DNA from 4 places in the Erwinia sp. 9145 genome. Region 2 is predicted to be linked to each of the others. Evidence: predicted binding sites of a transcription regulator. Region 2 holds the regulator's gene; each other region holds the start of a gene.
What was found. Region 2 encodes CRP, which controls carbon source genes, mostly activating them, when cyclic AMP is high. Its sites were predicted from a motif close to ATGTGANNNNNNTCACAT; they were not measured.
Positions count from the first base shown of each region.

Region 1: serA (phosphoglycerate dehydrogenase) is a predicted target of CRP. The motif match lies at 4,095-4,112, and genes of this name have one in related genera.
Region 3: aaeR (HTH-type transcriptional activator AaeR) is a predicted target of CRP. The motif match lies at 1,789-1,806, and genes of this name have one in related genera.
Region 4: FA91_RS12630 (NupC/NupG family nucleoside CNT transporter) is a predicted target of CRP. The motif match lies at 5,445-5,462, and genes of this name have one in related genera.

Region 1 is NZ_JQNE01000001.1:3,087,145-3,095,042, reverse strand. Features, by position in the region: gene FA91_RS14660 (MFS transporter) at 1-1,244, opposite strand, end outside; gene FA91_RS14655 (oxidative stress defense protein) at 1,492-2,217, shown strand; gene FA91_RS14650 (LysR family transcriptional regulator ArgP) at 2,259-3,155, opposite strand; gene rpiA (ribose-5-phosphate isomerase RpiA) at 3,361-4,020, shown strand; gene serA (phosphoglycerate dehydrogenase) at 4,329-5,564, shown strand; gene FA91_RS14635 (5-formyltetrahydrofolate cyclo-ligase) at 5,624-6,226, opposite strand; gene FA91_RS14630 (SDR family oxidoreductase) at 6,374-7,267, opposite strand; RNA gene ssrS (6S RNA) at 7,504-7,687, opposite strand; gene zapA (cell division protein ZapA) at 7,730-7,898, opposite strand, start outside.
Region 2 is NZ_JQNE01000001.1:3,559,213-3,567,110, reverse strand. Features, by position in the region: gene FA91_RS16905 (aspartate aminotransferase family protein) at 1-312, shown strand, start outside; gene FA91_RS16900 (YccS/YhfK family putative transporter) at 295-2,373, opposite strand; gene crp (cAMP-activated global transcriptional regulator CRP) at 2,432-3,064, opposite strand; gene FA91_RS16890 (OsmC family protein) at 3,364-3,768, shown strand; gene FA91_RS16885 (phosphoribulokinase) at 3,795-4,664, opposite strand; gene FA91_RS16880 (YheU family protein) at 4,764-4,982, opposite strand; gene FA91_RS16875 (hydrolase) at 4,984-5,976, opposite strand; gene FA91_RS16870 (LysE family translocator) at 6,061-6,663, shown strand; gene FA91_RS16865 (glucoamylase family protein) at 6,737-7,898, opposite strand, start outside.
Region 3 is NZ_JQNE01000001.1:3,456,638-3,464,535, reverse strand. Features, by position in the region: gene tldD (metalloprotease TldD) at 1-162, shown strand, start outside; gene FA91_RS16330 (glutathione binding-like protein) at 243-854, shown strand; gene aaeR (HTH-type transcriptional activator AaeR) at 851-1,771, opposite strand; gene aaeX (p-hydroxybenzoic acid efflux pump operon protein AaeX) at 2,010-2,213, shown strand; gene aaeA (p-hydroxybenzoic acid efflux pump subunit AaeA) at 2,221-3,153, shown strand; gene aaeB (p-hydroxybenzoic acid efflux pump subunit AaeB) at 3,167-5,125, shown strand; gene FA91_RS16305 (NAD-dependent succinate-semialdehyde dehydrogenase) at 5,204-6,652, shown strand; gene yhcN (peroxide/acid stress response protein YhcN) at 6,783-7,052, opposite strand; gene yhcN (peroxide/acid stress response protein YhcN) at 7,151-7,414, opposite strand; gene argR (transcriptional regulator ArgR) at 7,832-7,898, opposite strand, start outside.
Region 4 is NZ_JQNE01000001.1:2,638,168-2,646,065, reverse strand. Features, by position in the region: gene FA91_RS12650 (ABC transporter substrate-binding protein) at 1-626, opposite strand, end outside; gene FA91_RS12645 (LLM class flavin-dependent oxidoreductase) at 626-1,708, opposite strand; gene FA91_RS12640 (ABC transporter substrate-binding protein) at 1,934-2,848, shown strand; gene FA91_RS12635 (NtaA/DmoA family FMN-dependent monooxygenase) at 2,850-4,157, shown strand; gene FA91_RS12630 (NupC/NupG family nucleoside CNT transporter) at 4,193-5,380, opposite strand; gene FA91_RS12625 (Nramp family divalent metal transporter) at 5,747-6,982, shown strand; gene FA91_RS12620 (DUF2502 domain-containing protein) at 7,030-7,401, opposite strand; gene mgrA (L-glyceraldehyde 3-phosphate reductase) at 7,533-7,898, opposite strand, start outside.

The DNA.
Region 1 (7,898 bases), 470 kb from region 2:
ACGACGGCGAGGAAGGCGATAAAGGTCAGCGCTGGCGCGAAGTTTTGCCCGTCGATCAGCGCGCCAATGGCAATCGGCACCACGATGGACGACAGCGCGCCGGTAAAGTTGAACACGCCGCCCGCCAGGCCAATCAGATGGCGGGGAGCCAGCGTGGTGACAAAGACCCAGGTGATGGTGGCCAGCCCGTTGCCAAAGAACGCCAGCGACATAAAAACGATAATCCACGCAGGGTTATCGGTGTAGTTGGCGCCAAGAATGAACAGGGTCATAAACATGCCGAGGATCACCGGCGTTTTGCGGGCGATGCTGGCGGATACGCCGCGTCGTATCATGCGGTCAGAAACAAAGCCAGCGAGCAGGACGCCGCAAAACGCCGCCAGATAAGGCACCGAGGCGACGTAGCCGCTTTTTATGAAGCTCATATGCCGGTACTCCACCAGATAGGTGGGGAACCACGTCAGGAAAAACCAGAAGGTGGCGGAAATGGTGAACTGTCCCAGATAGATGCCGATAAGCTTACGGTTGCTGAACATCAGCGCCAGATCCTGCCAGCGGAAATGGCGCGCGGCGCTCTCCTGACGGCTTTCCAGTAGCGCGCCGCCATCGCGAATATAGTTCAGCTCGCCGGTGGAGACGCCTTTATGATCCAGCGGCTCACGATACAGCCAGTACCACACTGCCGCCCAGATCATGCCCGCCACGCCGGTGATCAAAAAGAGCCCGCGCCAGCCCCAGGCTTCCTGTACGTGAAAAAGCAGCGGCGTCATGCAGGCCAGTCCGACAAACTGCGCGGAAGAGTAGATGCCGATGGCGGTGGCGCGCTCCTGAACCGGAAACCAGCTGGAAATAACGCGATTATTGGAGGGCATCACCGGTGCTTCAAACGCGCCAACGCCCAGCCGTAACCCCACCAGCGAGGCAAAGCCGCTGGCTAACGCGTGCAGCGCGGTAATCAGCGACCAGATGAACAGCCCCACGCCATAGACTAACCGCGCGCCCAGCTTATCAATCAAAAATCCGCCCGGAATTTGCAGCGCCGCATAAACCCAGCCAAAGGCGGAAAAAATAAGCCCCATTTGTATCGGTGTGAAACGCAGCTCGCCAGCCATTTCCGTCGCGGCCACCGAAAGATTAGTCCGATCCATATAGTTAATAATGATGTTGATAAACACCAGGCTGAGGATCACAAAGCGGGTGCGTCCGGTGCGGGGTGCAGCGGCAGTCAGCGGTTGTTCAGTCATAGTAACCATCTCTGTTTCAGAAAAGGATAATGCGACGTTTGTTTCTTTAATAGAAATATATGCCGTTTTTTTGTACCATTTTCATCGCTAAAAAATGTGATCGCTGTGGCGATAAAAATGGATGCAAGACGAACTTTTAACGGAATAAAAACTCATATCATCAGCGATGCTGTGGGATAATCTGTCGTGTAATCCCCGTTTGCTCCCGCAGACGTTAATGATCATTTTTCCTTCGAGGAGGACAGTCGTGAAAGTAAAAGTGCTGGCTTTAGCCGCTATGATTGGCGCCGCCGTGCTGCCATTTTCAACGCTCGCGGACGAGCTACCCAATGGCCCACACGTGGTCACCTCCGGCCAGTCAAGCGTTGAGGCGACGCCAGATATCGCCACCCTCGCTATTGAAGTCAGCGTATCATCAAAAGATGCCTCGGAAGCCAAAAAACAGGCAGACGATCGCGTTGCGCAATATTTTGATTTTTTGCAAAAAAATGGTATCGAGAAGAAAGATATTAACGCGGCAAATCTGCGGACGCAGCCGGAATATGACTATTTGAAGGACGGTAAATCGGTGCTGAAGGGCTATCGCGCCGTGCGCCAGGTGCAGGTGACGCTGCGTCAACTGGATAAACTCAATGAGCTGCTGGACGGCGCGCTGAAGTCGGGCCTGAATGAGATCCGCTCTGTCGAACTGGGCGTGGCTAACCCCGACCAGTATCGTGATAAGGCGCGTCAGGCGGCAATTGAGAACGCCACGCACCAGGCGGGCGAGCTGGCTAAGGGCTTCAACGCCAAGCTGGGCGCGGTTTACAGCGTGCGTTATCACGTTGCAAACTATCAGCCAATGCCAATGGCGCGGATGTTTAAAGCGGCAGATGCAGTTTCCGCAACCTCCGCCTCACAAACCTATGAGCAGCAGAGCATTCACTTCGACGATCAGGTTGATGTGGTATTCGAGCTTCAGCGTAATCAGTAACTGATTCGCCTCAGGCCGCCTGCGCGGCGGCCTTTTTCCCGCTATCCATCCTGCCGCAAAACGCGATGACCGTGCGCAATCAGCGCATCAGTCACTTTACGCATCAGACGACTCTCCGGCGCAAAGCGGTGCCAGTACAGCATCCGACGCTGAAACAGCCCCGGCGTCAGGTCGATCAGTTCACCTTCCGCCAGTTCGCGCTCAATCTGCAAATGCGGGATCATGCAGCAGGTGGTGCCCTGCCGAGCAAGCTGAACAAAGGCTTCCGACGAATTAACGATATGGCAGGGAACGCTGCCCGGCGACAGATCGAAGTTCTGCTGTAAAAACGCCTGGTGCATGTCATCCAGGTGGTCGAAGGCGACGGCAGGCGCTTTCAGCAGGGCAGAACGGGTTACGCCGTTGGGAAAATAGCGTTCGGCAAAGGGTTTAGAACCGACAAAGAGATAGTCCAGCGCGCCCAGCCGATCCACCAGGCAGCTCGGCAGCGGCTGAGGTTGAATACTGACCGCGCCGACCACTTCGCCCCGACGCAGCCGCTCCTGAGTGCGACTCTCATCTTCTACCTGAAGGTTGAGGCGCACCGGCGAGTCCGTCAGGACGTTTTTCAGGGCGGGCAGCAGCCAGGTGGCCAGACTGTCGGCGTTTACCGCCAGCGACAGCAGCAGCGGCGTGGTGCCGCTTATTTCATCGCCCAGCCACTCCTCTTCAAGCAGTTCAACCTGATGCAGCAACGCCAGCAGTTTTTGCCCCTGTTCCGTCGGTCTCGGCGGCACGGTGCGTACCAGCAACGGCTGACCAAACATATTTTCCAACTGCTTAATGCGCTGTGAAACGGCGGATTGGGTGATACACAGCTTCTGCGCGGCGCGTTCAAAGCCTCTCTCGCGGATCACGGCGTCCAGCGCCTGAAGCGTTCGATAATCCGGGCGTTTCATGGTCAGTTCAACTCTCTGTCTGGTGGTGAATTCGCACTATGCCATATTTTTGTCACTTTGCCCTGTGTAACAACGACTTTATGCGACAGTCGCTTTGTGGGCTGGCTTCCAGAGTATTAATAAAGGGCGGAGTAAAGCAGCGTTTTCGTTTGGGTTTGTTTTATACTAGCGCGCATCAAAGGACAGCACGGATTTTGAACATATTATGACGCAGGATGAACTGAAAAAGGCGGTTGGCTGGGCCGCGCTTAAATACGTACAGCCAGGCACCATCGTTGGTGTAGGCACGGGTTCGACCGCTGCGCACTTTATCGACGCGCTTGGCTCGATCAGGCATCAGATCAACGGCGCCGTTTCCAGCTCTGAGGCCTCCACGCAAAAGCTGAAATCACTGGGCATACCGGTTTTAGACTTAAACGAGGTGGATTCGCTGGCGATCTACGTTGACGGCGCCGACGAGATCAACGGCGCCATGCAGATGATAAAAGGCGGCGGCGCGGCGCTGACGCGGGAAAAAATCATTGCCGCCGTCGCCGACAGGTTCATCTGCATTGCCGATGCGTCTAAACAGGTGGACGTTCTGGGCAAATTTCCGCTGCCGGTTGAGGTGATCCCTATGGCACGCAGTTTCGTCGCGCGTGAGCTGGTAAAGCTGGGCGGCCTGCCGGAGTACCGGCAACAGGTGGTGACCGATAACGGCAACATCATTCTGGATGTGCACAATCTCTCGATCCTGGACGCCGTCGCGCTGGAGAAAGCCATTAACGCGCTGCCAGGCGTCGTGACCGTCGGGCTTTTCGCCACGCGCGGCGCAGACATTGCGCTGATCGGCAGCCCGGATGGCGTAAAAACGATAGAACGATAGAAAAACGATCTTACAAGGCGGCGCGGCGGCGCCGCTTTATCTGAAAATATGACATTTATTTTTCAGGCCATATTTAGTGACTTATGTCACATAAACCTGCGCTGAACGTCGATCCCGCTGATGACCGCTGCTGCATCATGATTATCTGTTGAATTGCGCCGGAGCGTTCGTCGGTCGCACTGTGATAACCGCAATCGTTTGTATTGCCGCAGCCGTAAATTTTGTTATTTTGACAGAAGACTGGCTTATGCTCTGAATACATAACGAGCGACTGGTTCCTTCTGAAGTCTGCTAAATAGGGTCGGATAATGGCAAAAGTATCACTGGAGAAAGACAAGATTAAGTTTCTGCTGGTTGAGGGCGTGCATCAGAGCGCAATCGATAACCTGCGCGCATCTGGCTATACCAATATCGAATTCCACAAGGGTGCGCTCGATAGCGAAGCGCTGAAAGCGTCCGTCCGCGACGCGCATTTTATCGGCATTCGATCGCGCACCCATTTAACCGAAGAGATCTTCGCGGCGGCTGAAAAACTGGTGGCGGTGGGCTGCTTCTGCATCGGCACCAACCAGGTCGATCTTAACGCGGCAGCCAAGCGTGGGATCCCGGTGTTTAATGCCCCTTTTTCCAATACCCGATCCGTTGCCGAACTGGTTATCGGCGAGCTTCTGCTGATGCTGCGTGGCGTACCGGCAGCGAATGCAAAGGCGCACCGCGGCGTCTGGAACAAACTGGCCGTTGGCTCCTACGAGGCGCGCGGTAAAAAGCTTGGCATTATTGGCTATGGCCATATCGGTATGCAGCTTGGCGTGCTGGCCGAAAGCCTGGGCATGCACGTTTTCTTTTACGATATTGAAAACAAGCTGCCGCTTGGCAACGCCACGCAGGTTCGTCATCTCTCCGATCTGTTGAATATGAGCGATATCGTGAGCCTGCACGTGCCGGAAACGCCGTCCACGCAGAATATGATCGGCCCGGAAGAGCTGGCATTGATGAAGCCAGGCGCGATGTTGATCAACGCCTCACGCGGTACGGTTGTGGACATCCCGGCGCTGTGCAAGGTGCTGGCAGACAAGCACCTCTCCGGCGCCGCCATTGACGTTTTCCCGGAAGAGCCTGCCACCAACAGCGATCCGTTTAATTCGCCGCTTTGCGAATTTGATAACGTTATTCTGACGCCGCACATTGGCGGATCGACGCAGGAGGCACAGGAGAATATCGGTGTTGAAGTCGCTGGCAAGCTGGCGAAATACTCCGACAACGGCTCGACGCTCTCCGCCGTTAATTTCCCGGAAGTTTCCCTGCCGATGCATGGCGACCAGAGCCGCCTGCTGCACATCCATGAGAACCGTCCCGGCGTGCTGACCGCTATCAACAAGATCTTTGCTGAGCAGGGCATCAACATCGCCGCGCAGTACCTGCAAACCACGCCGCAGATGGGTTATGTTGTCATTGATATCGATGCGCCGCATGAGGTTGCCAATACGGCTCTTCAGCTGATGAAGTTGATTCCCGGCACTATTCGCGCCCGCCTGCTTTACTGATTGCGCCGCGCTGAATAAAAAAGAGCCGCAGTGCGGCTCTTTTTTTATCGCAAAAATAGTCAGAGCTGTTCGCCCGGCCACTGCCAGATTTTTGATGGCGTCACCAGCGCTGGAAGAGGCACGTCCCACTCCGCTGTAGGCAGCGCCGCTACCTGCTGGCAGTCGTGCGCCAGCCCAACCGGTAGCACGTTGTGCTGGCGCCAGTTTTGCAGCGTGCGATCGTAAAAACCACCGCCCATGCCAAGGCGCTGCCCCTGTTCATCAAACGCGACCAGCGGCACCATTATCACGTCCAGCTCCTCAAGCGTCGCCATCCGGCGAATATCCAGTTTCGGTTCAGGAATGCGCAGGCGATTCGGCAACAGCGGCGTGTCGGCTTCGTAGCGGATAAACAGCAGCTGTCCGGCAGAGAAGGGATGGAGCACCGGTAAATAAACCCGTTTGTTTTGCTGCCAGAGCCGTTCGATAAGCGGTCGCGTATTCAGCTCGCCATCAAAAGACAAAAACAGCGCAATGCTGCTGGCCTGCCCGACAGGCGAAAAGCTGAGCGCGCGCCCGGCTGCGCGCTCAGCAGCAATTCGTTGCTGTTCAGGCGTCAGCGCCCGCCGCAAATGGCGAATATGCGTGCGGATATCCTGTCGGTCGTACAGGGTCAGATTCACGGCTCACCACTGATTTGTGAGAATGGATGCGTATGATTCTGCCATATTGCGCGGTGCGGGTGAAATCCCGGGTATTGAAAGACGCGCTCATCAGCAGGATGCGGGCGCCGGTACAGAACGACCGCATCCTGATGAGCATTTATATTGTTATGAGGAGTGGTAATCCATTGCCCGAAGATCGTCCAGCAGCCGTGGGCCGGTGGGCTGCCAGCCAAGCTGTTGACGTGTCCAGGTACTTGAAGCACGAAGATCCATGACCATAAAACGCGCTAACCAGCCGAAATGCTGCTGGGCCTCTTCAGGAGAGAGGGACACCGCGGGAACGCCCAGCCCTGCGCCAACAACCTCAGCAATATCGCGCGCAGGCACGCCTTCTTCATCAACCGCATGATAACGCGCGCCTTTCTGGCCCTTTTCAAGCACCAGCGCGTAGAGTTTCGCCACATCGAGGACGTGAGCGGCTGACCAGCAGTTAGTGCCCTCGCCAACCCAGGCCGAGCGTCCTTTCTCACGCGTCATTTCTACGAAAGGCGAGATCAGCCCCTGTTTAACCGTATTGTGCACCTGCGGCAGACGAACCGCCTGTACGTTCACGCCTGCTTCAAGCAGCCTGTTGCCTGTCGCTTCTGAAATAATACGTGGATTAGGATGGTTTGCATTGAAGATATCCTCTGTGGCTGGCTGACCCTGTCCGGCATCGCCTATGCCGACGGCAGAGGTAATAATCAGCGGGCGATCTGAGTTTTTCAGTGCCTCTCCCAGCGCCTCAATTACCCGCCCGTCTTTTTCGCAGTTCTCCACGAAGCGGGCGAAGTTGTGATCAAATGCCGTATGGATAACGGCATCAGCGCGGCTGGCGGCGTCGCGTAAGCTTTCTGGATCTTCAAGCGTGCCAAAGAAGGCTTCCGCGCCCGCCGCTTTCAGGGATTGCGCCCCTGCGTCAGAGCGAGTCATACCAATAACCTGGTGTCCGGCGGCCAGTAGTTCAGGAAGGATGTGCGATCCGATAAAACCGGTCGCTCCGGTAAGAAATACGCGCATAAAGTGTCTCCAGTGAAAGGTCACTGGTAGTCTGCCGCAACGGGGTAATTATAAAAGTAGTGTTGTTATCGTAGTATAAAAACTAACAGCTTAGCGAAGCGAGGCGTCTCTAAGCGATCTCAGGTGGCTTCTTTAACGGGAGGCATATCGCCAGCACAGAGAGGGTTTTACCCACCCGGTCGGCGAGAAAACTCTTTACAGAGAGCGTGTGAAGTATTGAGGGAGGGAAAAAGAAGGGAATCTCCGAGATGCCGCCGCAGGCTGTAACCCTTGAACCCTTGGTTCAAGGTGAATGTGCCGTCGCAACCATCAGGTTTCCCGGACGGACCGGGCATACACACAGGTCACAGAGCGCCACACTCTGTTGGTATGAAATATCGGCTCAGGGGACTGGCCCGCTTGCAAACATCTCAGAGAAATTTGTTTCCTTACCGTCACTGTAGCACAGCAGACGCAAAGGTGTTATTCGAACTTCGGACCGCTACGTTCTGTGATACGACCCTGTTCAAGCAGCGCCTGTTCAATGGTCTGTTGCAGCATTCTGATGCGCTGCTCCATGTTGCTGGCGTAATCGCGGGTTTTTGTTTTTTCCTGCGCCAGTTCATGACAGATGTTCAGTGCAGCGATAAAA
Region 2 (7,898 bases):
CTCGGCGTAGAAACGCGTCGCGCGCAGTTTGTCGCTGCACTGGAGGCGCTGGATGCAAAACGCGATCTGTTCAGTGAGATCCGTGGCAAAGGGCTGCTGATTGGCGCGGCGCTTAAACCACAGCATGCCGGAAAAGCGCGCGATATTCTCAATGCCGCCGCCGCCGAAGGCGTGATGATCCTGAATGCCGGCACCGACGTGCTGCGCTTTGCTCCTTCGCTGGTGATCGAACCGGCGGACATTGAAGAAGGCATGGCGCGCTTTGCCAGAGCGCTCGACAACGTACCTGGCTTATCAGGCGCCTTTTCGTAACCGCCGTGACAACCAGCCTCCGTGGTGAGGCCGGTTGGACCACGCCAGCGACGAAATGGTGTGCATCACGCTCAGGTGATCCAGCACGCGCCTGACGTGCCGCTCCAGAATGGTCACCGGGCCGCGGTTAAAATCCTCCGGCGCCTCCAGAATGCTGCTGGCGGAGCTGGGGCCGTCGTATTCCAGCCGCTGCTGGCAGCGCTGAAGGGCGATTTCACAACTCTGAAGATAGCGTTCCGCCAGCGATGCGGTGAGCATGGTATGCTCCCGCGCCAGAATCGTCATGGCGTTGATGTGCTCAACAATAAACTGGCTGTGCGTCACCCACAGCTTCATATCGGACAGATAGCGCGTATTAAACCCCGGCTCCTGCATTGACTGGTTCAGCGAATTGAACAACGCGTTATGCGCCTGATTGACCCGCATACGTTGCCAGGCCAGCTTTGTCGCATCCTCTTCGTTGCCCAGCAGCATTTGCAGCGCGTCCTGAAACGCTTCCAGCGCATCGTGCGCGTTTTGCCTCAGCAGACCGCTCTGCCACTGCGGCCAGAGCCAAATCATGCCGCCAAAAGCAATCAGACAGCCCATTATCGTATCAAGCAGGCGCGGCAGCAGGAAGTCCGCGCCGTTCAGGGACAGCAACTGAAGCGACCAGACGGCGGTGACGGTAAAGCCAATCATCGCCACGCCGTAAAATTTACGGATCACCAGATAGCCGGCCAGGGTAATGGTCAGCATTCCCAACAGAATCAGCGACTCCGGCGCATGCAGACGCAGCGTAATGGCGGCGATGACCAGCCCGGCCAGCGTGCCGAGCGCACGGTGCTGGATGCGCACGCGCGTGGCGCTGTAGCCGTTCTGGCTGACAAACATCACCGTCATCAAAATCCAGTAAGGTTTAGGAAGATCGAAGAACAGGGCCAGAGAACTGGCAAAAGCCAGCATGACCGCGAAACGTGCGGCGGTGCGCAGCGCGGCGGATTTCAGCGAAAGGTAGCTTTTGATCGCCGGCAGCAGCGGCAACCGGCGCTGGCGATCCGCCATCAGGTCGCGTTGATAGAGCGGGCGCTGAGTGCGGAGCACGCGCGCGATGCGGCTGAAGTGCCAGGCGCAAAAATTGCTCACCGGATTGTCCGGGTGCTGGCGTGAGATCTTCTCCAGCGCCTGCAACTGCTTATCCATTGAAAAACGCTCCGGCAGCCGGTGATAAAGAATATCGTCGGCCAGCTGGCGAAGACGCGCGGCGATGGTCTGCGCGTTCCAACGGATCACCGCTTCAGCATGGCTTTGCCCGACCAGTTTCTGCACTTCTTCAGGCTGATGCAGGCTGACCGAAATATGCTCCTGCAAATCCATCGCCACCTGAAAGGCGCGGGTGAGGCGCTTATGGTGATTATCGCGACTGGCGGCCAGCATATGCATTTGCTGATAACAGATGCTGATGAGATCGACCGCCTTTTGTTGCCGCGCCAGCAGCGGCGGCAGCGCATCATCAGGATCGGTTAGTCTGGTCAATAGCGTATATTTCGCCTCGCAATAGGCAGCCAGTTCACGATAAAGCAGGCTGAGCGTTTCGCGCATCGGCTGCTCTTTCCACAGCCAGAACCAGAACCAGTTGAAGACGCCGTACCAGATGGTGCCAAGCACGTAGAGCAGCGGCGGCTGCCACATCGGCATGCGACCGCTGAGGCTGAGGGTAAAGATGGCGGCAATCAGCGAACCGGGCAGCAGCCTGCCGTGCAGCGGGCTGATCTCGCCGGTGACGCCCAGCAGCAGCGCCATCACCAGCAGGATCGCCGGGAGCGGCACCGCCTGCGCGCCGAGGTATTGGATCAGAAAGCTGCTGAAGGCAAACAGGCAACCGCCAATGATCAGGCGTTTGAAGAAGCGCTTATGCGGCGTGTCAAGCCCGGCGATGTTGCAGCAGGCCGGTACGAGGGAGAAGAGCAGCCCGTATTGCAGGCTACCGGCCAGCCATCCTGTTGCCACGGGCAAACAGAGCACCAGCGTCTGACGCAGTGCGTAGTTCACTTCAGGATGGTAAATCAGTCTGCGCCACATTTCGCTGTACCCAATAAAAAGGCGCGGCATGGATGCCGCGCCAGAGTAGCAAAGCCGGTTAGCGCGTGCCGTAAACGACGATAGTTTTTCCGTGTGCGGAGATCAGATTCTGATCTTCCAGCATCTTGAGAATGCGGCCAACGGTTTCGCGGGAGCAGCCAACGATCTGACCAATCTCCTGACGGGTGATTTTGATTTGCATGCCGTCCGGGTGAGTCATCGCGTCCGGCTGCTTCGCCAGGTTGAGCAGCGTTTGGGCAATGCGGCCCGTCACGTCAAGAAACGCTAAATTACCCACTTTCTCGGAGGTGACCTGAAGACGACGCGCCATTTGGGAAGAGAGACGCATCAGGATGTCAGGATTCACCTGAATAAGCTGACGGAATTTCTTATAGGAAATTTCAGCCACTTCACACGCGGTCTTCGCACGAACCCATGCGCTACGCTCCTGGCCCTCTTCAAACAGGCCAAGCTCTCCAATAAAATCGCCCTGATTGAGGTAAGAGAGGATCATCTCTTTGCCTTCTTCATCCTTGATCAGCACGGCGACCGCACCTTTGACGATGTAGTAAAGCGTTTCTGCTTTTTCACCCTGGTGAATCAGCGTGCTTTTTGATGGATATTTATGAATATGGCAATGTGACAGGAACCATTCAAGAGTCGGGTCTGTTTGCGGTTTGCCGAGAACCATTCGCTGTTATCCTCTGTTGTCATCATACCTGAATGCAGGCGCTGATTTGTCTGCCAGGCGTTGAAATAGTAAAGCGTTTCCCATCGGGATATTTGTCCAGGCCCGCAGGGTTCATTATATCGTCCCGTTTCGTCACGCTTGTAGAGTACTGACGAGAGTGTTTCAGCTTTGTTTTTAACACAGCTTTAAACGAGTGTCTTCTGTTGTCTCGCTTCAGCATAGCGGGAAACAGGACGCATTGCCGTTTTTGTTATCAGCGCGTAATCTGATGTGAATTGAATGAATTAAAGGAGTCGGTTATGCAAGCGCGCGTCAAATGGGTGGAAGGTCTGACTTTTTTGGGAGAATCCTCATCCGGGCATCAGCTGTTAATGGACGGAAACGCAGGCGATAAAGCGCCAGGCCCGATGGAAATGGTGTTGATGGCCGCGGGCGGTTGCAGCGCGATCGACGTGGTTTCCATTCTGCAAAAAGGCCGGCACGACGTCGTTGATTGCGAAGTCAAACTCACCTCAACGCGGCGCGAAGAGGCACCGCGACTGTTTACCCATATCAACCTGCACTTTATCGTTAGCGGTAACGCGTTGAGTGATAAAGCCGTTGCTCGCGCCGTTGAACTTTCCGCCGAAAAATATTGTTCCGTGGCGCTGATGTTGGGGAAAGGCGTTGAAATTACCCACAGTTTTGAAGTGAATACGCTATAAACCTTAATGCTCCGGTTAACGGGGCTTTATTCAATTTTTTTTCCTTCAATAAGGCGTTTGACCAGCGGCCCCATAATCAGCTCCATCGCCAGCCCCATTTTTCCGCCCGGCACCACCAGCGTATTAATATGCGAGATGAATGATCCCTGAAGCATCGACAATAAATAAGGGAAGTCGATATCGTCCAGCGCCTGAAAATGGATCACCACAAAGCTTTCATCCAGCGAAGGAATACCGCGCGCGGCAAAGGGATTAGACGTATCTACCGTCGGTACGCGCTGGAAGTTAATATGGGTGCGCGAAAACTGCGGCGTAATAAAGTTGATGTAATCTTCCATTGAACGCACCACCGAATCCATCACCGCTTCGCGTGAATGACCGCGCTCGCCGGTATCGCGCACCAGTTTCTGAATCCACTCCAGATTGACAATCGGTACCACGCCCACCAGCAGATCGACATTTTGCGCCACGTTATGCTGCGATGTCACCACGCCGCCGTGAAGTCCTTCATAAAACAGCACGTCGGTAGGTTCCGGCAGCGGCTGCCAGGGCGTGAAGGTGCCGGGAACCTGATTCCACGGCACGGCTTCGTCGTAGGTATGCAGATATTTGCGCGACTGGCCGGTGCCGCTGCGGCCATACTCGCTGAAGGTCTGCTCCAGCAGCAGAAAGTCGTTGGCGTCGGGGCCGAAGTAGCTGATATGTCGGCCCAGGTCGCGTGCTTTACGGATCGCCATATCCATTTCGGGCCGGGTAAAACGATGGAAGCTGTCGCCCTCGACTTCTGCCGCACGCAGATTTAACTGCTGAAAGATTTTGCGAAAGGCCAGGCTGGTGGTGGTGGTGCCCGCTCCGCTGGAGCCGGTAACGGCGATCACAGGATGTTTAGCTGACATGGCGAACGACTCCCTGAAAAAATTTTCAATGCGGCATTGTTATCACGATCCGCCGGTAGGTGTCACGCGGGCCGCTGACAGCGGCGGCTGCATTTGCCGCTATTCGCTGAATTTGCCGCGCGGCATAATGTTAATGGTTTCATGGAGTTCTGACCACACCAGCACCGCTTCGCCGCTGGCGAGCTGACGTCGAACGTCCTCCACCTTCTGCGCCAGCGAACGCTCCTGCTCGCCGTAGTCGGTGCCTTCTCGCAGCACGAATGATTCAATCAGATTTTCAAGGGTTTCCGCGGAAACGTCTTGCCAGGGAATAATCATTTCATTTGTCCAGCCAGGTTGAAAGCCACTGCGGCACGCGCTGCTCCAGCCACATTTGCGGCTTTAAGAGCGTGCCGCCTACAAATCCTACATGTCCGCCGTGCCGGGTGAGCTGATACTCCACCGTAGCGGGCAGCATCGCCGGCGGCGGGATCACCGCGGCGGTCATAAAGGGATCGTCCGCCGCGTGAATAATCAACAGCGGTTTCGCCACGCCGGGCAGCAGCGGCAGGGCGCTACAGCGTTGATAGTAGTCGGACGCATCACGAAAACCGTGGGCGCGTGCCGTAATCGCATCGTCGAATTCCCGCAGTTTTTTCATCGCTTTAAGCGCCGGTAAATCCACCGGCAGCGTACCCGGCCAGGCGTGAAGCTTGCGGGCGGCGTTTTGCTTTAGCAAGCCTAACAGATAACGCTGATAGACGCGCGAAAAGCCCTGCTCAAGCTTAACGCTACAGGGTTCCAGCATCAGCGGCGCCGAAATCACCACGCCGGCGTCAAGTAAACACCTCTCCTGCTGCTGGCCCATCAGAAAGGCGAGCATATTACCGCCCAGCGAGACGCCGACGGCCGCAGTGGGAACGTGGCCCCACTCGTCGCGCAGCCACTGAAGCAGGTAGCTGGCGTCTTCGGTTTCGCCTGAATGGTAGATCCGCGCCAGCCGGTTGGGTTCGCCGCTACAGCCGCGAAAGTGCATTACCACGCCCAGCCAACCGCGTGCCTGAAACGCCTGTAGCAATCCGTGGGCATAAGGGCTGTGGACGCTACCCTCCAGCCCGTGAAACAGCACCACGCGCGGCTTATGGCGCGCCTGCGCCGGATCTTCGCTCCAGGCCAGATCGACAAAATCACTGTCCGGCAGCGTCAGCCGCTGCCAGTGAGGCATGAGCGAGATCCGACGGCGCACCAGACGCGGCAACATCGTTTGCAGATGGGGATTGCTCAGGCCCGGCAGAGGACGGAAGGCGTCATCATTTACGTTGTTAAAATTCATCTTCAAAAGGCTTGTAGGATCCCCGTCACATTGCTAGCTTCGTCAGGTTCATTTCAGATTTGCGGTGAGGAGCACCCGTTTCATATGGAACTGAGTCTTTTTTTGTCTATGCTGGGCTTTCTGTGGGTAGCCGCGATTACACCCGGCCCTAATAATATGCTACTCACCGCCTCCGGCGCGAATTTTGGTTTTCTTCGCTCGCTGTGGCTGTTGTTTGGCATCATGCTGGGCATGCAGTTGATACTGCTGATGGTGGCCTTCGGTATTGGCGGTCTGATTTTACTTTATCCCTCGCTCCATCTGGCGTTAAAAATTGCCGGTAGCCTCTATCTGCTGTGGCTTGCGTGGAAAATTGCCACGGCGGCCTACGAGAAACTGGAGACGCCCACTGCGCCGCCCGCGCCGATGCCGTTCTGGCAGGGTGGAATGCTTCAACTTATCAATCCCAAAGCCTGGCTGATGACGCTGGGCGCTGTCGCCGCCTTCAGCCTGAGCGGTGACGCCTGGCGCGGCTCGGTGATGGCAATAAGCGTTGGTGTGGCGCTGGTGAACCTGGTGTCGGGCGTGATCTGGCTCGGCTTTGGCTCGCTGATTGGCCGTATTTTGCGCAGCCGCCGGGCATGGAAAATTTTCAACGTCTCGATGGGCCTGCTTACTGCGGCCTGCGTGCTGCTGATCTGGCATTAATTCCGCATTTACTGATAAAAAAACTGACGCGCGGATTGTTAAGTCATGCGCGTCAGCGTGCAAGGGCCCTCCGTCAGGGAGCCTCTTCATCAGGCAAATGAACGATAACCTGATGTTCCAGGTTATCTTTACTCAAGGGTATTGCTTCATTTTCGCACAGCACACCGTCCAGCCACAGTTGACCGACGCCGCTCGTGCGGGTCACGTTGATATGATAAGTGCCGTTTCCTTCCCGATAAATCACCGTGACCGCAGGCCAGTCAGCGGGCAGCCGTGGCCGGACAGACAGATATTCCCCGTGCCGCGTTATACCCAGTAAATGCTCAATCACTAACTGCCAGGTCCAGCCAGCAGAACCGGTGTACCAGGTCCATCCTCCGCGTCCGACGTGGCCTTCTGCCGCGTAAACATCGGCAGCCATAACGTATGGCTCAACTTTATACGTTCTGGTACCGGCAGCCGTCAGGCTATGATTGATCGGATTGATCAACGACAGAAGCGACCAGGCGCGGTCGGTCTGCCCCCTTTCTGCAAAGGCCATGATTGCCCATAGCGCGCCGTGCGTGTATTGCCCGCCGTTTTCCCGGATTCCCGGCAGATAGCCGCGAATGTAGCCCGGATTTGGGCCGGCGCCGTCGAAAGGCGGTGTGAGCAGCTTGATCAGGCCATTATCGCTATCGACCAGCTGCTGATAGAGCGCATTTAAGGCCGACTCACATTTGTCCGGGTCGCCCGCGCCGGACAGCACCGCCCAGCTTTGCGCAATGGCGTCTATCCTGCACTCAGCATTCGCATGTGAACCGAGCGTTTCGCCGCTGTCATAAAAACCACGCAGAAACCATTCGCCATCCCAGGCTTTCTGATTCAGCGCAATTTTCAGGTTTTCAGCGTGCTGCTGACACAGCGTGGCCGTCTCCCCGTCTTCCCGTTCAACAGCCAGCGCGGCAAAACGCGTCAGGACGGTATAGAGGAAAAAGCCGAGCCAGACGCTTTCCCCTTTACCGGCAATACCGACGGTGCTCATGCCGTCATTCCAGTCACCAGAACCCATCAGCGGCAGACCATGCTCGCCATACCTCAACCCATGTTTGATGGCGCGTACGGCGTGTTGCCACAGCGTTTCCTGGGTCTGGCTGATATGCGGCTGTTCATACACGGACTCTTCGTCGGCGCCGGGCAGGCGGGCTTCAAGGTAAGGTACGGATTGCGACAGCACCGCGCCATCCCCCGTTGCG
Region 3 (7,898 bases), 100 kb from region 2:
GGCTCCGGCATTGAAGCCATGCAGCAAATCTCCATGGTCGGCAACGATCTGGCGCTGGATAAAGGCGTGGGCGTTTGCGGCAAAGAGGGTCAGAGCGTGCCGGTCGGCGTGGGTCAGCCAACGCTGAAGCTGGACAGGCTGACCGTTGGCGGAACGGCCTGATCTCACGGCGTCGCCCGATGGGCGGCGTCTGGCGCCAGCGAATGGCACCCTGAGTAAGGCATGCGTGTTGAGGGGGTTTTATGCTTTTGTATCAGTTCAGTAAAGGCACTAATCCACGCCGGGTCATTATTTATATAGCTGAAAAAGGCCTGGTTATCCCACGGTACGAACTTGATTATCTGAATGGCGAGCACCGCTCCGCTGAGTATCTCAGCATTAACCCTTCGGGGCGGGCGCCCACCTTGCTCACGGACTCGGGCGTTGCCATAAACGATTCCGCAGCCATTATAGAATATCTGGAAGAGATTTTTCCTCACAATACCATGACAGGAACCGATCCTGTTTCACGGGCGCGTGTCCGTGCGCTGGAGCGGCTGGGGAGCGATCTTGTGGCGCGAGGCCAGCTGTGGTTATGGAATATCACCCCTGCTTTTCCGAAGAAAGAAGCTGCGCCGTCAAAAGCAACGGCGGATCGATTATTTGCTTATATCACAGAGCTGTTGAATGTGCTGGAAGAGGAAGTGGGTGAGAATGCGTTCCTGGCCGGCGAGCAACCGACAATAGCTGACTTCACCACTTTTCCCATTTTCCAGACCGCGCGAGAAAGATTTGACCTCTCATTCGGCAACGATCACCCGCGTCTTGATGCCTGGTATAAGCGTTTTCGGGCAAGGCCGGCTGCCGATTATTAAACATTCCGCGCCATGTCTTTCATGATGTCGGCGACCCTATCAAAATACTCTGTCAGATAGTTAATACAGACATGCACTTTTAACGGCAGCTTGTCCTTTTGCGTAAAGAGCGCGTAGACCGGCCGCGGCGCCGAATAGTACTGACCAAACAGGATATCCACTTTACCGGCGTTGATTTCGTCAATCACCCACATCAGCGGCACATAAGCGATGCCACACCCGGCCACCAGCCAGCGCAACAGCGTTTGCGAGTCGTTGGTAATAAAGCGCCCCTGCGGCGAAAGCCGTATGGAACTGCCCTCCTGGGCGGTCATTTCAAAGTCGTTATCCGGCCGTACGCTGTACTCCAGCCACGAAAAATTACCGATGTCGCCCGGTTTCTCCGGCGTGCCGTGCTGCGCCAGATAGCTTCTGGCGGCGCATACCACCATTGGCATGGAGCCCAGCCTTTTCGAGAACAGGCTGGAGTCCTGCAATGCGCCGACGCGGATCACCAAATCGAGCCCGTTGGCGATGGGATCGGGCGCCGGACTGCCGGTCATCACGTTAACGGTCAGTCCCGGATACTCTTTCAGCATGTCGGCGGTCATGGTTGCCAGCACGTTTTGCGCCATCGTTGAGGAACTGCCAATGCGCAGTGTGCCGACCGGCGTGTTGTTGAAAGCATAGAGCTGTTCGTGCGCCTGCTGCGCTTCCGACATCATCCGGCGGCAGCCCTGGAAAAAAATCTTCCCGGCTTCGGTCAGGCCGAGACTGCGGGTGCTACGATTAAGCAGCTTTACCTGAAGTTCATTCTCCAGCTTCGCCACCGCCTGGCTGACGGCGGAAACGCTCATTTTGAGCTGGTGTGCCGCGGCGGTAAATGAACCCAGTTCCACCACGCGTGCGAACACGGACATACCTTTTAGTTTTTCCATTGTTAACTCTGGCTTAAAAGTGATTTAGATCACATTTAGTAGAAAACATATAGTAAGCCGCGTTACTATAGCACTGCCGGACCACTTCGCCGTCGCTCGCCCGCCTTTGTTGCGTGTCATTTTTCAACGCACGCCTGCCCCAGGCGTCATCCCGTGACTATCAACATGCTTCCCATTATCGGGCGCGTGACGTGTGGCAAAAGACGTGGAACCGGTTGAGGAACATTAAGGAATCGATATGAGCGTGCTGCCGGTTATGGTTATTTTTGGGCTCTCTTTTCCGCCCATCTTTTTTGAAATTATTGTGTCACTGATGCTGTTCTGGCTGGTGCGTCGTCTGCTTACGCCGACCGGCATCTATGATTTTGTCTGGCATCCCGCGCTGTTCAATACTGCGCTGTTCTGCTGTCTGTTCTGGCTGGTTACCCGGTTGTTCGTTTGAGGTTGCAATGAAAGCGCTAACAAAAAAAATCACTCGTTTTGCTCTTACCCTCATTTTAGTGATTATCGCCATCGTCGTCATTTTCCGTGTCTGGGTGTTTTATACCGAGTCGCCGTGGACGCGCGATGCGAAATTCACTGCGGATATTGTGGCGATTGCGCCTGACGTCAGCGGCCTGATCACCGACGTTCGCGTGCGTGACAACCAACTGGTGAAAAAGGATCAGGTGCTGTTCGTTATCGACAGGCCACGCTATCAACAGGCGTTGGATCAGGCCGAAGCGGACGTGGGTTACTACCAGGCGCTGGTCAATGAAAAGCGGCGTGAAGCGTCGCGCCGCAACCAGTTGGGCGTTTCTGCGATGTCGCGCGAGGCCATTGAGCAGTCAAATAATGATTACCAGACCAGCGAACATCAGCTGGCGAAGGCCGTGGCCACGCGCAATACCGCGAAGCTCGATCTGGAGCGAACCGAGGTGAAAGCGCCCGCCGACGGCTGGATAACCAACCTTAACGTCTACCGGGGCGAATTTATTACGCGCGGTTCAACGGCCGTGGCGCTGGTTCAGCAACACAGCTTTTACGTGCTGGCTTACATGGAAGAAACCAAGCTGGACGGTATTCGCCCCGGCTATCGCGTCGAAATCACGCCGCTCGGCAGCAACCGCGTGCTGCACGGAACGGTGGACAGCATTGCCGCAGGCGTGACCAACAGCAGCAGCAGCATCGACAGCAAAGGCATGGCGACCATTGATTCGAATCTGGAGTGGGTGCGCCTGGCGCAGCGAGTGCCGGTGCGTATTCATCTCGATCGGCAGCAGGGCAACCTTTATCCTTCCGGCACCACCGCCACGGTCGTGGTGACGGGTGAAAACGATCGCCGCGTGAAAGATCGCTCGCCGTTGATGCAGCTGATGCATCGCCTGCGAGAGTTCGGCTAAGCGGGAGCGCCCTATGCTGTGGTATCGTCTGCGGTTCCCTGTCAAGCTCACTTTCGCCATTCTGCTGGCGCTGCTGATTGGTTTCCACTTCAACCTTGAAACGCCGCGCTGGGCGGTGATGACCGCCTGTATCGTCGCGGGCGGTACGGCCTTTGCCGCAGGCGGCGATCCCTTCTCCGGCGCGCTGCGTCATCGCGGCATGTTGCGTATTATCGGCACGTTTATCGGCTGTATTGCGGCGCTGATCATTATGATCGCCACCATTCGCGCACCGGCGCTGATGCTACTGTTGTGCTGCCTGTGGGCCGGGCTTTGCGTCTGGCTCTCATCGCTGATCAAGGTAGAAAACTCCTACGCGCTTGGGCTGGCGGGCTATACGGCGCTGATTATTGTGGTCAGCGTGGATGCCAACGGTTCGGTGCTGCTGGCGCCGCAGTTTGCCGTTGAGCGCTGCTGCGAAATCATTATCGGTATTGTTTGCGCCGTGCTTGCCGACATGCTGTTTTCGCCGCGTTCGATAAAAAACGATATCGGGCGCGAGATCGACGCGTTGCTGATCGAACACTATCGTCTGATGCAGCTCTGCGTGACGCATGCCGACAAAGAAGAGGTGGATAAAACCTGGACCGGACTGGTTCGCCGCACGATGGCGCTGAACGGAATGCGTACGCATCTGCTGATGGAACCGGGTCACTGGCAAAAAACAGACCGACGCATGCGCGCGCTGAACACGCTTTCGCTGACGCTTATTACTCAGGCAGCGGAAACGTTTCTTATCCAGAACACGCAGAGCGCGTATATGCCGCCGCAGTTTCAACTGTTGTTTGAAAAACCGGTAGAAACCATTGCGGACGTGCACAAACGCATGAAAATTATGCGGCGGATTATCGCTGCCAGCGGCAGTAAAAACACGCCGCTGACGCTTTCTAACTGGGTGGGCGCCGCCACGCGCTATCTGCTGCTGATCAAAGGCATTCATACCAACAGCAGCATCAGTCGCAGTGAAGAAGAGGTGCTGAACAGCGAGCCGGTGGTGAAAATGCGCTCGGCGGAATCGCGCCACGCGCTGGTGAACGGTATCCGCACGTTTGTTGCCACGGCGGTAGGCTCGCTGTTCTGGCTGTGGACCGGCTGGACATCAGGGAGTGGCGTGATGGTGATGCTGGCGGTGATCACCGCGCTGGCGATGCGCATGCCAAACCCGCTGATGATGGCGAAAGATTTTCTCTATGGCATGATCGCTGCGATCCCGATCGGCGCCATTTACTATATGGTGATCATGCCCGCCACGCAGCAAAGTATGCTGCTGCTCTGTATCGCGCTGGGCGTGATGACCTTCATCGGCGGCATCCTGATCCAGCGCCGTCAGATCGGCACGCTCGGCGCGCTGGTGGGAACGCTGAACGTGCTGACGCTGGATAATCCGATGACCTTTCAGGTGGATTTTTTCCTCGACAACGCGCTGGGGCAGGCCATTGGCTGCTGTGTTGCGCTGCTGGTGATCTTATTGATCCGCGACACGTCGAAAGCGCGCATTGGCCGCACCTTGCTCAACCGCTTTATGTATGCGGCCGTCGCGGCAATGACCACCAGTCAGGCCAGGCGACGGGAAAACCATCTGCCCGCGCTCTATCAGCAGCTTTTTATGCTGTTGAATCTGTTTCCTGGCGATATCGATAAATACCGCATCGCGCTGACGCTGATTATCGGCCATCAGCGGCTGCGCGACGCCGACATTCCGGTAAACCGCGATCTTTCCGATTTCCACAAACAGCTGCGTCACACCGCCGACCAGGTCATTGCCAGCGGCAGCGATGCCAAACGTCGCCGCTATTTCGGACAGCTGCTGGCGGAGCTGGAGATCTATCAGGAGAAGCTGCGTTACTATGAGGCGCCGCTCAGCGTGACAGAACCGGTGGCGCGTCTGGCACAGATGCTGAAAAAATATCAGAATACGCTGGTGCAAATCTGATACGACGCTTTCGCGGTTGATACACAGAGAATCTCACCATCTATACTTACTCCTCAGCCCTTACAGGAGAAAAGTATCATGTCATCCCTTCAGGACAATGAACTGTTTCAGACGGGTTTCCTTGCTGGCGGCCAGTGGCAACGCTGCAAGGAAACCTTTGACGTGCTCAACCCGGCGACCGGCGAAACCATCGCGCAGGTCGCGCGCGCCGGAAAAAACGAAACCGAACAGGCGATTGCCGCCGCAGAGAAAGCGTTTCCGGCCTGGCGGGCTAAAACCGCTAAAGAGCGCAGCGACATCCTCAATCGCTGGTATCAGTTGGTGATTGAGAACAAAAGCTGGCTGGGAAAACTGATGACCGCAGAGCAGGGCAAACCGGTGAAAGAAGCGGAGGGCGAAGTAGAGTACGCCGCCAGTTTTATTCAGTGGTTTGCCGAGCAGGCGAAGCGCGCCAACGGGGAGATTATTCCGCCAGCCAAAGCGGGATCGCGTATTCTGGCGACGCGTGAACCGATTGGCGTGGTGGCGGCCATTACGCCGTGGAACTTCCCGATGGCGATGCTGACCCGCAAGCTGGGCCCGGCGCTGGCGGCGGGCTGTACCGGTGTGATCAAACCGGCCAATAACACGCCGCTTTCCGCCTTTGCGCTGCTGGCGCTGGCGAAGAAAGCGGGCGTGCCGGACGGAGTGCTCAATGCGGTGGCGGGCGATACGCATGCGATCAGCGATGCGATCATGGCCAGCAAGGCGGTCAGAAAGATCTCTTTCACCGGTTCTACCGGAGTGGGCAAGCTGCTGATGCGCAACGCGGCTGAAACGATGAAAAAAGTGTCGATGGAACTGGGCGGCAATGCGCCTTACATCGTCTTTGAAGACGCAGATATCGATGCGGCGGTGAAAGGCGCCATTGCCAATAAATTCCGCAATGCGGGTCAGGTATGCGTCAGCGTCAATCGCTTCTTTATCCACAACAGCATCTACGATCGCTTTGTGGATCAGCTTGCCGGTGAAGTCAGCAAACTCAACGTGGGCAACGGCATGGATGAAGGCGTAGTGGTGGGGCCGCTGATCGAATCCGCCGCCGTCGATAAAGTTGAAGAGCACGTGAAGGACGCGGTGGCAAACGGCGGACGGATCGTCACCGGCGGCGCGCGTCACGCGCTGGGCGGCAATTTCTGGCAGCCGACGGTGATTGCTGACGCCAACGACAACATGCAGCTTTCACGCGAAGAAACCTTTGGTCCGGTGGCGGCCTGTTTCCGCTTTGATAATGAAGAGGAGGTTGTTCGCCGCGCCAATGATACCGAGTTTGGCCTTGCCGCATATTTCTATACGCAGAACTTGCAGCGCGTTTTCCGCGTCTCCGCGGCGCTGGAAAGCGGTATGGTTGGCATCAATGAGTGTGCGGTATCGACCGAGCTGGCGCCGTTTGGCGGCGTGAAGGAGTCCGGGCTGGGGCGGGAAGGCTCTGTACTGGGCCTGGAGGAATATATGGAAGTGAAGGCCCTGCATATCGGCGGTTTGTAACACATCGACGAGGGGCCGTCAGGATCGGGGCAGGCCTGTGCCTGCCGCCGCAGCCTCTCAGTAAAAAGGGCTTCGGCGAACGAAGCCAAACGTCTTCATGCTGACGAGGAATGCGGTCCGGCAATGCAGCTTATTTGAACAGTTCAGCGGTAGCGTGGTAGTTGCCGTTGGTATAGGCCTCAATGATGCGATAGGCGCTGGCGCCCTGCTGGTCGGCTTTCTCAGAGAGCTGCTGACGGATATCGATTGGGGCGGCGTCTATACCGCTTACGGTTACGGTACCCACTGATTGCAGGTTATTTTTAGCCACGTCTTCGCTGGTCACCAGGTTTGCGGCGCTGGCGCCGAAAGAAACAACAGCGGCCAGGCTCAGGGCAGCGATAGCGATTTTACTTTTCATGATACTTACTCCATCTTTGTGAGCGCCAACTCCGGCCGGGAAATATCAGGCCGCGATAGCGCGTTATATTCTTTTACTTTCAGTTGATTAGCGTGCGCTTACTTGTAGATTTCGGCCGTGGCATGATAGTTATCATCAAGTTTTGCTTCGATGATGCGATAGGCCGTTGCGCCCTGCGCGTCTGCTTTCTGGCTGAGCGCCTGACGGATGTCCATTGGTGCCGCAGCGTTGCCACTCACGGAAACGGTGCCGAGGGATTGCAGATTTTGTGTCTGTCCGGCGTCCACATAATTTGCGGCAGATGCGCCGAAGGACAGAACAGATAGCAGGCTAAGCGATGCAACAGTAGTTTTAATGTTCATGGTGTTATTCCTCGTCTCTATTTTTATCTTTTTAGAAAGTGTGATTCGCATCACGAAAAAGAGTATAGATCTGATACCGGGAAATATTAATAGCATGCTAATAATATTTTGATGGGATACTTCAGTGCTAAACCACTTTTTAATAACGATAAGTTATAAGAAAAGCTTATTTTTAGCGTTGGTCACTAGAAATCTCATGAAAAACAAGGAAGTGGAAGAAATGAGCGATTTGTGCGGTTGGAGGCAGTGGTTCAGGCTGCACCAGGAGACCAGCGTCTTGTTATCTTTTGCTAAATGTGGCTTTATTAGCGTAATGTGCTGCTTTTCACATAAAAGCAAAAAGAGAGCCGCCAGAACGGCGGCTCAGGTAAGACGGACAGATCAAAAGTGTTGTTCGCGTGTTAAATAAACCGCTACTTATAACTCTTGTTCAAAGAGATGCAGAACAGCTTCATAGAGTTGTTTAACGGTGAACGCGCGCGCA
Region 4 (7,898 bases), 920 kb from region 2:
AGCGCATAGGAGTAGCCGGAGAGAATACCGTTGCCGCCGCCCTGCGGCACCAGCACGTCTTTATCGACGACAATGGCGGAAGAGATATAAGGTTCCCATGCCGCCCAGGCATCAACCGAATGGCTGGCCAGCGCGGCGTGACCATCAACCGGACCGAGAAAACGCAGCGTCACGTCGTCAGGCTTCAGACCCGCGCGCTCAAGCAGACCCAGCAGCAGATAGTGGCCCCAGCCGCCGCGATTGACGGCGATCTGCTTGCCCTTCAGATCCTTCAGGCTGCGTATACCGCTGTCCGGGCGCGTCAGCAGCGCGATGCTGTCCGGATTGTTTTGCCAGGCGCCCACCGCTTTCACCGGCGCGCCCGCAGCAAAGACGAATAAAAACGGCAAATCGCCGGTAAACCCGACGTCCAGTGCGCCTGCGTTCAGGGCTTCCTGAACCGGCGCGCCCGAATCAAACGAGGTGAGTTTGAGATCGTATGGCAGATTATCAAGCTGGCCGGACGCTCGCAGAGAGATAAAGCGATCGCCCTTCACATCGCCCAGACGCAGCGTGGTTTTTTCCGCCGCGCTGGCGCAAAGCGCAAGGGAAGAGAGCAGGGCAGCCGCTAAGAGAGCAAAACGCATCAGGCACTCCTCGCGATGCGGCGTGCCGCTACTTTCTCACGCGTCAGCGGGATCAGCGCTTTGCCATACTCCACCGCATCGTTAAGCGGATCGAAACCGCGGATCAGCACGCTCTCAATACCGGCATCGTAATAGTCGAGCAGCGAATCGGAAACCTGATCCGGCGTGCCCACCAGCGAGGTGGAGTTATAGCCGCCGCCAACCAGCTTAGCGATGCCGGTCCACAAATTTCGGTCCAGCCGTTCGCCTTCTCTGGCCGCCGCCATCAGTCGCTCTGCGCCCACGCTTTGCGGCTTGGGCAGGCCAAAATCATGTCCCACCTCGGCCAGCTTCTTGCGCGCCGTCTCGCGAATATACTCGGCTTTTTCCCACGCCTCTTTTTCCGTCGCGGCAATGATGGGCCGGAAAGAGATGTTGAAGCTGATTTGCCGACCCTGTTTTGCCGCCGCCGCACGTACGGTTCGAACGGTCTCTCTGGCACCGGCCAGCGGCTCGCCCCACAGAGCGAAGACATCGGCGTGGCGGGCGGCAACCTGAATAGCCTCCGGAGACGATCCGCCGAAATAGATCGGCAGTTTCGCCTGCACCGGCTTCACGGAGGCAAAGGCCTGCTCTGCCTGATAATAGTCGCCGTGGTGATCGTAAGGCTGCTCTGCGGTGAGGCTTTGCGTTAACACATCCAGAAAGTCGTCGGTGCGGGCGTAACGCTGGGTTTTATTCAAAAAGTCGCCGTCTTTACGCTGCTCGGCATCGCTGCCGCCGCTGATGATATGTACCGCCAGGCGGCCATCGGTGAGCTGATCGAGCGTGGCGAGTTTGCGGGCGGCCAGCGTCGGCGAAACAAAACCGGGACGGTGCGCCAGCAAAAACTTAATGCGTGAGGTGCTGGCTGCCGCGTGGGCGGTCACCAGAAAACCGTCCGGTTGATCGGACCAGTAGCCGACCAGCACGCGATCAAAACCGGCCTGCTCATGGGCGCGGGCGAAATCAGCGATGTACTGCTTATTAAATACCGGGCCAGCGGGTGGAATGATTTCTGAGGCCAGTCGGTGACCGATCATGCCAAGGAACTGAATGCTCATAATTTTTTCTCCAGGGAAGGCGGGTAATAAAACCAACATGAAGAAAACCCTATGATCCGGCGCCCGGGCTGTGAAATTCATATTTGTGCGTTGTTAAGCTGAAAATCATCAAAAGAGTGTGAACGAAGTGTTAGAAGAATTTTGCATAATCATTACCCGGCAAAGGCATTTAGAGAATAAAAAAACGGATGCTAGCCTGAAATTTTCCTCCTGTTGAGACACCAGATGAAAACCTTTCGCTTCAGTATCTGTGCACTTGCACTGTTCAGTTCGTCCGTCTTTGCCGCCGGCACGCTGTCGGTTGGCGATCAGCGCGCCAATGCGCGTGCCATCCTCGAAGCTTCGGGCGAGCTGAGCAATGTTCCTTACACCATTGAATGGCATGAGTTTGCCAACGCCGCGCCGCTGCTGGAAGCGATGCGCGCCGGTTCGCTGGATGCCGGGTCGGTAGGCGACGCGCCGCTGACCTTTGCCGTGGCGGCGGGGCTGGACGCGAAAGGCATTCTGGCGACGCGCTACGCCGGAAACGCGCTAATCGTTAAGAAGGGCAGCGCCATCCGTAACGTAAGTGAGCTGAAGGGCAAAAAAATCGCCACGGTGAAGGGCTCTTCCGGCCATAACCTGGCCATGCAGGCGCTGGGCAAGGCGGGCCTTCAGCCTTCCGACGTCACCTTCGTCTTCACTACGCCAGCCGAAGCCACGCTGGTGCTCGACCAGGGCGGCGTTGACGCCGTCGCCACCTGGGAACCCTACGTGTCGTTCGCCACGCAGCAGTCCGGCGCGCAGATCATCGCTGACGGCAAAGACTATCCGGCACTCAGCTATCTGGTTGCCAGTAACAAAGCCATCGCCGACAAAAAAACGGCGCTGGCTGACTTCAGCCAGCGGCTGATCCGCGCACGCAGCTGGACGGCGAAGCATCCGCAGGCGTACGCCACCGCCATTGCCAGACTGCTGCGTATTCCGCAGGAGGTGGCGCTGCTGAAGGTGAAACGCGAGCTCAATCAGGTCGAACCTGATACGCAGGCGGTGCTGGCGGTTCAGCAAAATACGGCAGATTTGTATCTGAAAAACGGTCTGATCCCCAAACCGATTGAGGCGAAAACCTTTATCGATCTCAGCCTGTCGCAGGGGAAATAGCATGCATCTGGCGCTCTATCTCAGCGACACCGGGCTGCACGCTGGCGGCTGGCGACATCCGGCGGCGGAAAACCCCGATCCCATGCGGCTCGACACCTGGCTCACGCTGGTGAAAAAGGCCGAAGCGGCGAAGTTTGATTTCGCTTTTGTTGCCGACAAACTCTCCATTGACGACATCTACGGCGGCGATATCGCCACCACCGTACAGTACCGGCCGGGCTACGCGCGGCCTGAACCGATGGCGCTGCTGACCGCACTGGCGCTGGGCACGGAACGCATTGGCCTGGGCGGGACGCTCTCCACCACCTACGGCGAGCCTTTTCACGCCGCGCGAACGCTGGCCACGCTCGATCATTTCAGCCACGGGCGCATGGCCTGGAACGCGGTGACCTCCACCAACGACGGCGAGGCGCGCAATTTCAGCCGGATGCAGCACATGGGGCATGCCGAACGCTACCGGCGCGCGGACGAATTTATCGCTGCCGTACATCAGCTTCTTGCCAGCTGGCAGCCGGGCGCGCGGGTGGTGGATAAAGCCAGCGGCATTTACGTCGACGCCAGCAAAGTCCGCTATACGCGCTTCAACGGTGAACACTTCCATATTCAGGGGCCGCTTACCGTGGCGGCGCCACCGCAAGGCAGGCCGGTACAGATTCTGGCGGGCGTCTCGGCGGATTTCAAAGCGGTCGCCATGCGCGTGGGCGAAGTAATTTTTACCGTCCATCCCGAACGGGAGCGCGCCTGCGCCTTTTACCAACAGTTCAAAGAGGATATGGTCGCCATCGGGCGCGCGCCCGACGCCTGTAAGATCCTGCCGGGCGTCATGCCGATTGTGGGGAAAACGCATCGGGAAGCGCAGGAGAAGCGCGCGCGGCTTGATGAGCTGGTCGATCCGCTCGCCGGACTGAGTTTTATGTCGGCGAGCATGAATTACGATCTCTCTCAGCACGATCCCGACGCGCTGTTCCCGGACATATTCGACCGCATCAGCGGCAGCAAAGGGCGTTTTGAATATGTGATCGCTGAAGCGCGGCGGCAGGGAAAAACGCTGGCGGAGGTGGCGAAACGCTATGCGGCCAGCGCCTCTTTTCCGGTCATGGCGGGAACGGCGGAGGAGATAGCCGACGAGATGATGGCATGGGTTGAGAGCAGGGCGTGCGATGGTTTTGTGCTGATGCCTGCGGATATGCCTGCTTCACTGAACGATTTTGCCGACCAGGTGGTGCCCGTTTTGCAGGCGCGGGGAGCGTTTCGGAAAGCGTATTCAGGGACAACGCTGCGCGAGCATCTTAACGTGCCGCTGGAATAGTCAGGGCGAACCCGCAAGGGGTTCGCCCTTAACACTTAGTGCAGCACTAAACCGGCGATTGAGGCCGACAGCACGCTGACCAGCGTTGAGCCGTACAGCAACTTCAGTCCGAAGCGGGAAACCACATTTCCCTGCTCTTCGTGCAGGCCTTTGATCGCGCCCGCCACGATGCCGATCGAGGAGAAGTTAGCAAAGGAGACGAGGAAGACGGAAAGGATGCCTTCACCGCGCGGCGACAGCGAACCGGCAATTTTTTGCAGATCCATCATCGCCACAAACTCATTCGATACCAGTTTGGTGGCCATGATGCTGCCCACCTGCAAGGCTTCGCCCGACGGCACGCCCATTACCCAGGCAAACGGATAGAAGACATAGCCTAATACGCCCTGGAAACTGATGCCGAAAATGGTGTCAAACAGCGCATTGACCGCCGAAATCAGCGCGATAAAACCAATCAGCATCGCTGCAACAATCACCGCCACTTTGAAACCGGCGAGAATGTATTCACCCAGCATCTCAAAGAAGCTCTGACCTTTGTGCAGATCGTTCAGCTTCAGATCCTCTTCGCTTTCAACGCGATAAGGGTTGATCAGCGAGAGCACGATAAAGGTGCTGAACATGTTGAGGATCAGCGCCGCCACGACATATTTCGGCTGGAGCATGGTCATGTAGGCGCCAACGATTGACATCGAAACGGTGGACATCGCGGTAGCCGCCATAGTGTACATGCGGCGCTGCGACATTTTTCCAAGAATGTCTTTATAGGCGATGAAGTTTTCTGACTGTCCCAGTATCAGCGAGCTTACCGCGTTAAACGACTCCAGTTTACCCATGCCATTCACCTTCGACAGCACGGTGCCAATCGCGCGAATGACAATCGGCAGAATGCGGAAGTGCTGAAGAATGCCGATAAGCGCGGAGATGAAAACGATAGGGCAAAGCACGTTCAGCCAGAAGAAGGCCAGTCCCTTATCGTTCATATTGCCGAAGACAAAGCTTGTACCCTGAGCGGCATAGGATAAAAGTTTATCAAACAGGCCTGCGAACCCCTGAACAAATCCCAGACCGACTTCTGAGTTAAGGAAGAACCACGCCAGCAGGACTTCGATCACCAGAAGTTGAATAACAAAACGGACGCGGATATTTTTGCGATCGCTACTTACCAGCAGGGCAAGCAGGGCGACCACAACCAGCGCCAAAGCAAAATGCAGAATGCGGGACATGTATGCTCCAAATTTGAAGGCTGTTATATTGCGGTGCGTATTCTATGTAACAAGCAACGGAAAAACGAGATCCAGGCCGCATTATAAGTATTACCTTTTACCTTCTGCGCAAGAATTCTTCCGCCGATCACATCCTGATACTGTTTAAAAAACCACCCAATAACTTGTAAGGTCATAGCTGATAGCCTAAAGTGAAAAATGTTGCTAATTAATTAACACACCTGTAACGTGGCCTGTGTTATAGCAAAGGCTATACTTATTAGCTCTGGCTATTGTACTGATAAGTTTTTCCTGCCATTAATGCACTTGATAATCATTATCATTTAAAAGACAATGCGTTTATCAGGTGTTTACAGAGGTCATACTATGTTGGAAAGTCGCACCGCGACGCAGCTTGCCCGCGGTTCCCGAAAAATCAAGTTTGCGCTGATGGGGCCTGCATTTATCGCGGCTATCGGCTATATCGATCCGGGCAACTTTGCGACTAATATCCAGGCTGGCGCCTCCTATGGCTACAAATTACTCTGGGTGGTGGTCTGGGCGAACATTATGGCGATGGTTATCCAGCTGATGTCCGCCAAACTTGGCATCGCCACCGGTAAAAATCTGGCGGAACATATTCGCGATCGCTATCCGCGCCCGGTGGTGTGGTTTTATTGGGTGCAGGCGGAGATCATCGCCATGGCGACGGATCTGGCGGAGTTTATCGGTGCGGCTATCGGATTCAAACTGGTTTTTGGCGTCAGCCTGTTACAGGGCGCGGTGCTGACCGGCGTGGTGACCTTCCTGATTTTGATGCTGCAAAACCGGGGCAGAAAGCCGCTGGAAGTGGTGATTGGCGGCATGCTGCTGTTTGTCGCGGCCGCCTACGTCATTGAACTGTTCTTTTCGCAGCCAAACGTGGCAGATCTGGTACAGGGGCTGGCGGTGCCATCGTTGCCTGGGGCGGACGCGGTGCTGCTGGCGGCTGGCGTGCTGGGCGCAACCATCATGCCGCACGTTATCTATCTTCACTCCTCGCTGACGCAAAACCCGGACGGCGGAACGCGCGGCGAGCGCTATAACTCAACGCGGCTGGATGTGGCGATTGCCATGACCATCGCCGGGTTTGTGAATCTGGCGATGATGGCGACCGCCGCAGCGGCTTTTCACTTCAGCGGACACACCGGCATTGCCGACCTGGATCAGGCCTGGCTGACGCTGGATCCGCTGCTGGGCAAAGCCGCCGCGATGGTGTTCGGCCTCAGTCTGCTGACGGCTGGCCTCTCTTCAACCGTTGTCGGCACCATGGCGGGGCAGGTGGTGATGCAGGGCTTTATCCGTTTTCACATTCCGCTGCTGGTGCGGCGGGTAGTGACGATGCTGCCCTCATTTATTGTGATTTTTGCGGGCTGGGAGCCCACCCGCATTCTGATCATGAGCCAGGTGCTGCTGAGCTTCGGTATTGCGCTGGCGCTGTTGCCGCTGCTGTCGTTCACCGGCAATCGTGAGCTGATGGGCGATTTAACCAATTCACGGCTGATGCAAAACGTGGGGCGCGTCATCGTGGTCATCGTGGTTGCGCTCAATCTTTACCTGCTGATTTCCATGGTGACGGGCTAATTCTTTCTGCATAAAAAAGCCGACATGACGTCGGCTTTTTTTATGTCTTAACCGCGATGGCGATTGTCGTAGCGCAAACGCTCTTGTCGCTGCCAGTCGCGGTGGCGATCGCGTTCACGCCATTCGCGATGCCGCTCCCGCTGCTGCCACTGCCGCTGGCGTTCATACCCCTGCCACCGGTACTGACGCTGCCATTCATAGCGCTGGCGCCTCTCCTGCTGACGTCGCCACTGCTCATGCTGTCGCCAGCGCCCTTCATCGTAGCGATAATTGTTGTACCGCCCATTCGAATAATTGTCGCCAATCTGAAGCGATATGCCCGGTGCAAGAGGAATCGCTGTGTTATCGGCCTGCGCTGTGTGCATCGCCAGGGGAGAGAAATTTGCCAGCAACGCGGCAATAAGCAAGAGATGTTTCATGATGACTCCTTATCAGCGCACCATCAGCGCACCGTTAAGGCAGATTATAAAATGGGCAGTGAGGTTTCGCCTGGCGCAATCCGAAAAAAGCGCCAGGCGGGGCGGTTTGAGACTTCTCCGCAGCCGGTGACCTATCCAAGAATCGTAGCGATCTGATCCAGTTCAGCCGGCGTGAAATCGCGACGAGCCAGCATGCCAACCGCATCGTCAATCTGGCTGATTTTACTGGCGCCGATCAGAACAGAAGTCATGCGCGGATCGCGCAGCACCCATGCCAGCGCCATTTGCGACAGCTTCTGCCCGCGCTGCTGCGCCAGCTGATTCAGTTGCTGGATCTTCGCCATCGTCTCTGGCGTTAAGCGATCGCGGCTTAAAAACTGACTGCCGCTGGCGATACGTGAATCGTCAGGAATACCGTTCAGATAGCGATCGGTCAGCAGGCCGCCCGCCAGCGGCGAGAAGCCAATGCAGCCGACGCCTGCGTTGCCTAACACCTC